2 regions of the Microbacterium sp. SLBN-111 genome follow, and region 2 is predicted to be linked to the other one. Evidence: predicted binding sites of a transcription regulator. Region 2 holds the regulator's gene; the other holds the start of a gene.
What was found. Region 2 encodes HspR, which represses chaperone genes until heat shock. Its sites were predicted from a motif close to AAGTTGAGTCNNNNNGACTCAACTT; they were not measured.
Positions count from the first base shown of each region.

Region 1: the regulator HspR is predicted to act here: its motif matches at 1,774-1,798, upstream of RKD05_RS11080 (Hsp20/alpha crystallin family protein).

Region 1 covers NZ_JBMGQH010000001.1:2,392,611-2,396,005, forward strand. The annotation lists gene RKD05_RS11070 (CDGSH iron-sulfur domain-containing protein) at 1-97, opposite strand, end outside; gene RKD05_RS11075 (iron-containing redox enzyme family protein) at 94-1,140, opposite strand; gene RKD05_RS11080 (Hsp20/alpha crystallin family protein) at 1,258-1,722, opposite strand; gene RKD05_RS11085 (UbiA family prenyltransferase) at 1,925-2,752, shown strand; gene RKD05_RS11090 (FAD-dependent oxidoreductase) at 2,810-3,395, opposite strand, start outside.
Region 2 covers NZ_JBMGQH010000001.1:1,572,658-1,576,052, reverse strand. The annotation lists gene RKD05_RS07410 (MarR family winged helix-turn-helix transcriptional regulator) at 1-189, shown strand, start outside; gene RKD05_RS07405 (DUF998 domain-containing protein) at 198-833, opposite strand; gene RKD05_RS07400 (heat shock protein transcriptional repressor HspR) at 1,083-1,529, opposite strand; gene RKD05_RS07395 (DnaJ C-terminal domain-containing protein) at 1,597-2,580, opposite strand; gene RKD05_RS07390 (nucleotide exchange factor GrpE) at 2,589-3,194, opposite strand; gene dnaK (molecular chaperone DnaK) at 3,207-3,395, opposite strand, start outside.

The DNA.
Region 1 (3,395 bases), 820 kb from region 2:
CGATCGGGTTGCCGGCGGCGTCGCGCAGGTCGACGTCGCCTCGCACGAGGAGGGGGCCGTCGGGGTACGCCGTGATGCGCGGCGGGTCGGCGGTCATCTGACCTCCTCGGCGTCCGCGCGCAGCGACGATGCACCGCGCGACCAGGCGTCGAGCAGGTGCTCGCCGACGCGGCCGTCGACGCTGAGGCACGCGGCTGCGCCGAACAGGATGTCGGGGAGCAGGTCCGGCCGGTCCTCGGCGAGGCTGCCGGCGAGGTCGCGCGCGGCGATCTGCTCGTGGACGGCGTCGGCCTCGACGTGCTCGTCGAAGTAGCCGCAGACGTCGTCGCCGAAGCCGAGGCGGCGCAGGCCCTCGGCGTAGAGCCGGTTGGGGATCGACGAGGTCATCTCGAACGCGGCGAGGTGCCCGACGATCGCGCCGAGGAGGCGCCGGTTCAGGCCGAACATCGACATCGCATTGTGCGAGGCGAGCGTCACGGCCGGGACGTCGTCGACGTACGCTCCGTAAGCGTCCGAGAGGCCGGCGCCGCGCACGGCTCGGGCGAACAGTTCGGCGTGCATGCGCTCTTGGGTGCCGCCGCCGTACTCGTCGGACTGGATCTCGACCAGCGCGGCCTTGGGGCGGCCCGTCAGGCGCGGGATCGCCCACGAGTGCGGGTCGGCCTCGCGCAGCGTGTAGATCGTCCGGTGCACCAGGAACTCATGCGCCTGATCCAGCGTCGCCTTCTTCGCGAGGTAGCGCGAGAGACTCGGGCCGGTGTCGGCGGCGGTCAGCGCGAACAGCGCACGGGCCACGGCATCCGCGGTCGCCGCGGGGAGATCGGGCTCGGGCAGGCGCGCCCGCAGTGCGGCCTCGAACGCCCGCTCGATCACCCCGCGCGTGGCGATGAGCGAGGGGGCCCACTCGAGTTCCGGGTCGAACGCCGCGATCGACCCGTAGGCCGAGGCGTACAGCGCGAACAGAGCCAGCTGCAGGTCGTCGTCGGTCTCGACGTCGGGGGAGGATGCCACGGCCGCATCGGCGAGTACCGTGTGGTTCGTCGCCGCGCCCGCGCTGAGGTGGCGCAGGACGGCGGCGCTCACCGCGCCGCGCGGGGTGAAGGGGAGGGCGGGCACGTCATCGGCGTCGATGGCGGCCAGCGGATCATGGGGGGAGAGGATCGCGGACACCCGAGCACTCTGCGGGCGTCCTGCCGGATCGCCGAGCCCCTTGACAAGGGTGGAGGGGGTGACCGGACGGCCACCCCCTCCGGGCGATCACTGCTCGATCGGCTGCGGGGTGCTCTCGCGGGCGTTCTCGTGCGCGGCGATGACGTCGTTCCCGTCGTCGGTCGCGACCGCGATCCGACGCGGCTTGGCCTTCTCGCTCACCGGGATCGTGACCGAGAGCACGCCGTTGCGGTACGTGGCGCTGATGCGCTCGGTGTCGATGCCCTGGCCGAGGTTCAACTGGCGGATGAACGAGGCGGTCTCGCGCTCGCGCGTGATCCACTTGACGTCGTCGCCGGAGGCGAGCGTGCGCTCCGCGCGGATCGTCAGCAGCTGGCCGTCGACGTCGATGTCGACCGAGCCGGGGTCGACGCCCGGGAGGTCGGCCGACAGGACGTAGTGGTCACCGTCGCGGTACAGGTCCATCGGCATGCGTCGCGGTCCGCCGCGGCGGGTGTCGAGGAGCGTCGACGCGAGGCGGTCGAGGTCGCGGAAGGGGTCGTAAGTGGCCATGGTCGTTCTCCTTTTCGATCGGTCCGGACGTGGCATCCGGAGAGTTCTTCGAAGTTGAGTCGTTTGCGCTCAACTTGAGATCAGATTAGCACTCTGGGATAGAGAGTGCCAAGGAGTTTGGCGCTCGACCGGTCCGCGTCGTGCCGGGCCGTCTGCGGGAACCGAGTGCCCGGCGGGCCGCGGGGGACGGTAGCGTCGTGAGGTGACCGATCCTCCCGCGACGACACCGCTCGTGCGGGCGCTCTGGGGCGCAACCCACCCCGGACCGACGCTCGTCGTCACGACCCTGTCCCTCGCGCTCGGCGTCGCGGCCGGTCTCGAACCGTGGCGGCTGGTGCTGCTCGTCGTCGCGGTCTTCGCCGGGCAGGTGTCGGTCGGACTCTCGAACGACGCGATCGACGCGGCGCGCGATCTGGCGGTCGGCCGGACGGACAAACCGATCGCGACCGGCGCTCTCACCCCCGGGCGTGCGCTCGCGGTGGCGGTGGCATCCGTGGCCGTCGCGTTCGTCCTCTCCCTGCCGCTCGGGCCGGGACTCGTCGCCGCCCACACGATCGCCCTGGGCTCGGCCTGGGCCTACAACGCGGGCCTCAAGTCCACGCCGGTCTCGATCGTCCCGTTCCTACTGAGTTTCGGTGTCTTCCCGTCGTTCGCGACGCTGGCCGCACCGCAGCCTGCGCTCGCCGCTCCCTGGGCCTCGCTCGCCGGCATGGCGTTGGGGGCGGCGGTGCACCTGACCAACGTGGTGCGCGACCTCGACGACGACCGCGAGACCGGAGTGCGCGGTCTGCCGCACCGCCTCGGGGCGCGGGCGAGCGTGATCGTCGCGGCCGCGGGGATCGTCCTCGGCGCCGTCGCCGTGCTCGTCGGGTCCGGCGGTGGCATCGTCGGGGCGGTGTTCTTCGCCGCCGTGGTCGCGGTCGCGGCAGCCACGATCGTACTGGCCGTGCGGCGTCGCCCCGGCCGCGCCGTGTTCCAACTCACGATGCTCGCCGCCTTGCTCCTCGCCGCTCAGCTCGTCCTCAGGTGACGGGCGGCCGCAGCCTCACCGGGCGCGGCCGTGACGCGGGTCGGCGTGGCCTGTGCGTCACGACCCCCGCGCCGCCGCGTCGAACCCCATCGCATACGCCCGCGTGAACACCGCGCCGCCCGGGCCGCGAAGGAGCGCCCGCAGGCTGGCGGACCGGATGCCGTGCCCCACCGTCGATACACCCCGGCCGAGCATCGTGTTCAGGAACGCCAGGCGCGCGGCGTGCCGCGCGGAGGCGAGCCGCCGCCGTTCCCAGGCGGCCACCTCGTCCGGCTCGTGCCCGCGAACCCACTCGGACAGCAGCGGTGACAGTGTCAGGGCATCCAGCAGCCCGAGGTTCATGCCCTGCCCGCCGATCGGGCTCACCTCGTGCGCCGCGTCGCCCACGACCAGCACGCGTCCTCGCCTCAGCGCGGGCGCCACCGCCCGTCGCACCCGAAAAGTCGAGGCATCCGAGGTATCGACGTCCAGCCGCAGGCGCTCCGCCAGTGCGGTGCGGAGGAACTCGGCGGCATCCGGAACGTCCGACGTCCCGGCCCACGCGACGAGCCGCCGCCTCCCGTCCGGCAGTGGAAAGGACTCGACGACACCCCCGCGCTCGAGGTGCACGAGCGCGGTCGCATCGCCGGGCACCGCGACATCG
Region 2 (3,395 bases):
GACGCGCGGCGCGTGTTCGCCGATGTCGGTCCCGTGTACGCGCGTGTCGGGGCGCGGTGGGACGCGTTCCTCGACACACTCACGCCCGACGAGATCGCGGTCGGCACGCGGATCCTCGAAGCCGCGGCCGAGGTCAACCGGGTCGAGATCGAGCTGCTGCGTTCGTCGCGCGGCGCCGACGCGGACTGACCGCGGTCCTAGCGACGGGCGCCGGTCACCGGGTGCGGCGTCCACGCGTAGAGCCGCGCGCTCGCGAGCGCCAGCCAGCCCCACGCGGCGAGGACGGCGATCCACAGCAGCGCCACGCCGACCGGCGACTGCGCGAGCGCGGCCCCCGCGACGAACCCGACCAGGACGAGCACGCCGAGCACGACCGACAGCCGCGCGCGCCCCGAGACCTGCTCTGCGCGACACCAGGCGGCGTACGCGAAAGCGGCGGCACCGATCGCGACGAAACCGAGCGCGCCGAAGAGCAGGTGCAGGATGCCGCTGACCGAGGCGCCCGGCTCGGACCCGGGCGGGAACCCGGCGACCGGGTCGGGCGGGAAGATCCCGCTCAGCACGAGGCCGACGCCGTACACGCCGACGAGGACTCCGATCGCCAGCCCGCGCCCGCTCCGGATGAGGCGCAGGATGCCGTACGCCGCCGCGAGCACCATGAGCCCGGACAGGATGACATTGGCGCGCTGCAGCCACCCGAGGTCGCCGAGCATGAGGAGCGAGAGTGCGTGCTTGCTGAGGTCGAATCCCGGCCGCGTGAGCGCGAGCACGAGTCCGACGACGACGTAGAACGGCCCGGCGACGACGCCCCAGCCCAAGAGGCTGCGGGTCACGGCCGAAGCCGTGTCGATCTGCGGCCGACTCATATTCTCTCGCATACAGAGAGATTATGGGAGGGGTCGGCTGGGGTCAACGCCGCGGGCGGCCGGCCCGCGCGACCTCAGCGATCCGCGCAGCCTCAGGGCCCGGCATCCATCCGAACCGACATTGCGCGGATCACTGACCCGGCGCCACGCCGCGCGGCCACGCGCGAACCACTGACCCGAGCCGGGCCGCAGCCGCACGCGCAGACGCGAGGCGCGTCAGTCCTCGTCGGGGTCGAGCAGCCCGCCCGGGCGCCACAGCACGACGTCGGTCGCGCGGCGAACGCGGGCACCGTGGCGCAGCGTCACGACCGAGCCGGTGGCTCCGGCGGCGAACACGCGCGCGCCGGGGCGCGCCTGGCGCTCCGCCATGAGCTGCCGCTCCAGGTCGCTGACGCGGCGGGCGAGTTCGTGCACGCGCTCCTCGAGGGCGAGGAGCCGCGCGATCGCGGGAAGACTCATGCCCTCGCTCGACAGCCGCGCCACCTCGCGCAGCTGCTGCACGTGGCGGCTCGAATACCGCCGCGATCCGCCCTGCGTACGGGCGGGCACGACGAGGCCGAGGCGGTCGTACTGCCGCAGCGTCTGTGGGTGCATGTTCGACAGCTCGGCGGCCACGGCGATCGCGAAGATCGGCGCGTCCTCATCGATTTCCTTGTCGGACACGGCCTCTCCTCTCTCGTCGATCGCCTGCTCCTGGCATCCGATTGTGGCGGATGCCAGGAGTCCAGCGTTACTGCCGCGCCTTGGCCATCAGGTCGGCGCGGGGATTCTCTTTCGGTTCGAGCGCGTGGAAGCGCTCGAGGGCCTCGCGGGCGTCGTCGTCGAGGTGGCTGGGAACGGCCACCTGGACCTCGGCCAGCAGGTCACCGGTGCCCTTGGACGAGTGGATGCCACGCTCCTTGACGCGCAGCACCCGCCCGGACGGGGTGCCCGGGGCGACACGCAGTCGCACGGGGTCTCCGCCGAGGGTCGGCACCTCGATCGTCGCGCCGAGGGCCGCCTCGGTGAAGGTCACGGGGACCGTCAGCCGGAGGTTCAGCCCGTCGCGGGTGAACACCGGGTGAGGCCGGACCGCGACCGTCACGACGATGTCGCCGTTCTCTCCGCCGTCCGGGGACGGACGACCGCGACCGCGCAGCCGGATCTTCTGGCCGTCGGCAACTCCCGCGGGGATCTTGACCTTGAACGGCACGCCGTCCTCGCCCTGCAGCGTGATCGTCTCGCCCTTGGCCGCGGTGACGAAGTCGAGCGTCGTCCGGGCCGTGACGTCGGCGCCGCGCTGCGGGCCGCCGAAGCCGCGGAAACCGCCCGACGGCTGCCCGAACCGGCCGGAGCCGAAGCCGCCGCCCTGCTGGTCGAACATCGAGAAGAAGTCGTCGAAACCGCCCGACGCTCCCCCGCGCTGCTGCCCGAACCGGCTGAAGACGTCGTCGAAACCGCCGCCGCCCGCCGTCCCGGGTGCCGAGAAGCGCGCCCCCGAGCCCATGGCCCGGATCTGGTCGTACTCCTCGCGCTGCTCGGGGTCGCTCAGCACGGCGTACGCCTCGCTGATCTCCTTGAACTTGGCCTCGGCCTTCGCGTCACCCGGGTTCGAGTCGGGGTGGTACTGGCGCGCGAGCTTGCGGTACGTCTTCTTGAGATCGGCAGCACTCACGCCCTTGTCGACACCGAGGACCTTGTAGAAGTCCTTGTCGAACCAGTCCTGACTCGCCATGCGTCCTCCTACTCGACCGGCACGGCGACGACGACCTTGGCCGGCCGCAGCTCGACGGAGCCGAGGCGGTAACCCACCTCGACGACCTCGAGCACGGTGGCCTGGGTCACGCCGGGCGTGGGCGCCTGGAAGATCGCCTCGTGGTGCTGCGGGTCGAAGGGCTCGCCGGCCGTGCCGTACGAGACCACGCCGAGCCGCTCGGCCACCGCGCGCACCTTGTCGCCGATCGCGGCGAAGGGGGTGCCCTCGACGAGATCGCCGTGCTTCTCGGCGCGGTCGAGGTCATCCATGACGGGCAGCAGGCCCTTCACGGCCTCGCCCTTCGCGCGCTCGATCTCGCGCTCGCGCTGCTCCTCGGTCCGTCGACGGTAGTTGGCGTACTCCGCCTGCAGGCGCTTGAGGTCGATCAGCAGCGAAGCCTCCTTGTCGGAGGAAGCTCCCTCTGCGGCGGCCTCGGGCGTCTGCTCGGCGCCGAGGATGTCGTCGATCGTGAGGCCCTCGGCATCCGGGGTCTGGTCCGACGGCGCGGGGCCGGAGGTGTTCTCCTCCGGCCCCGTCGTCTCGTCAGGACCGGCGCCCGAGCCCTGGGGCTGTTCGTCGTCCTTGTGTGCCATCAGTTCTGTCGCTTACTTCTTCTCGTCGGTCTCGTCGTCGACCACTTCGGCGTCGATGACGTCTTCCTCGGGGTTCGGCGTCTCACCGTTGCCCGGCTGGCCGACGTTGGGGTCGGCGGGCTGGCCCTGGGCCTGCGACGAGGCGTAGATGGCCTCGCCGAGCTTGCCCTGGCTCGCGTTGAGCTTGTCGAACGCGGTCTT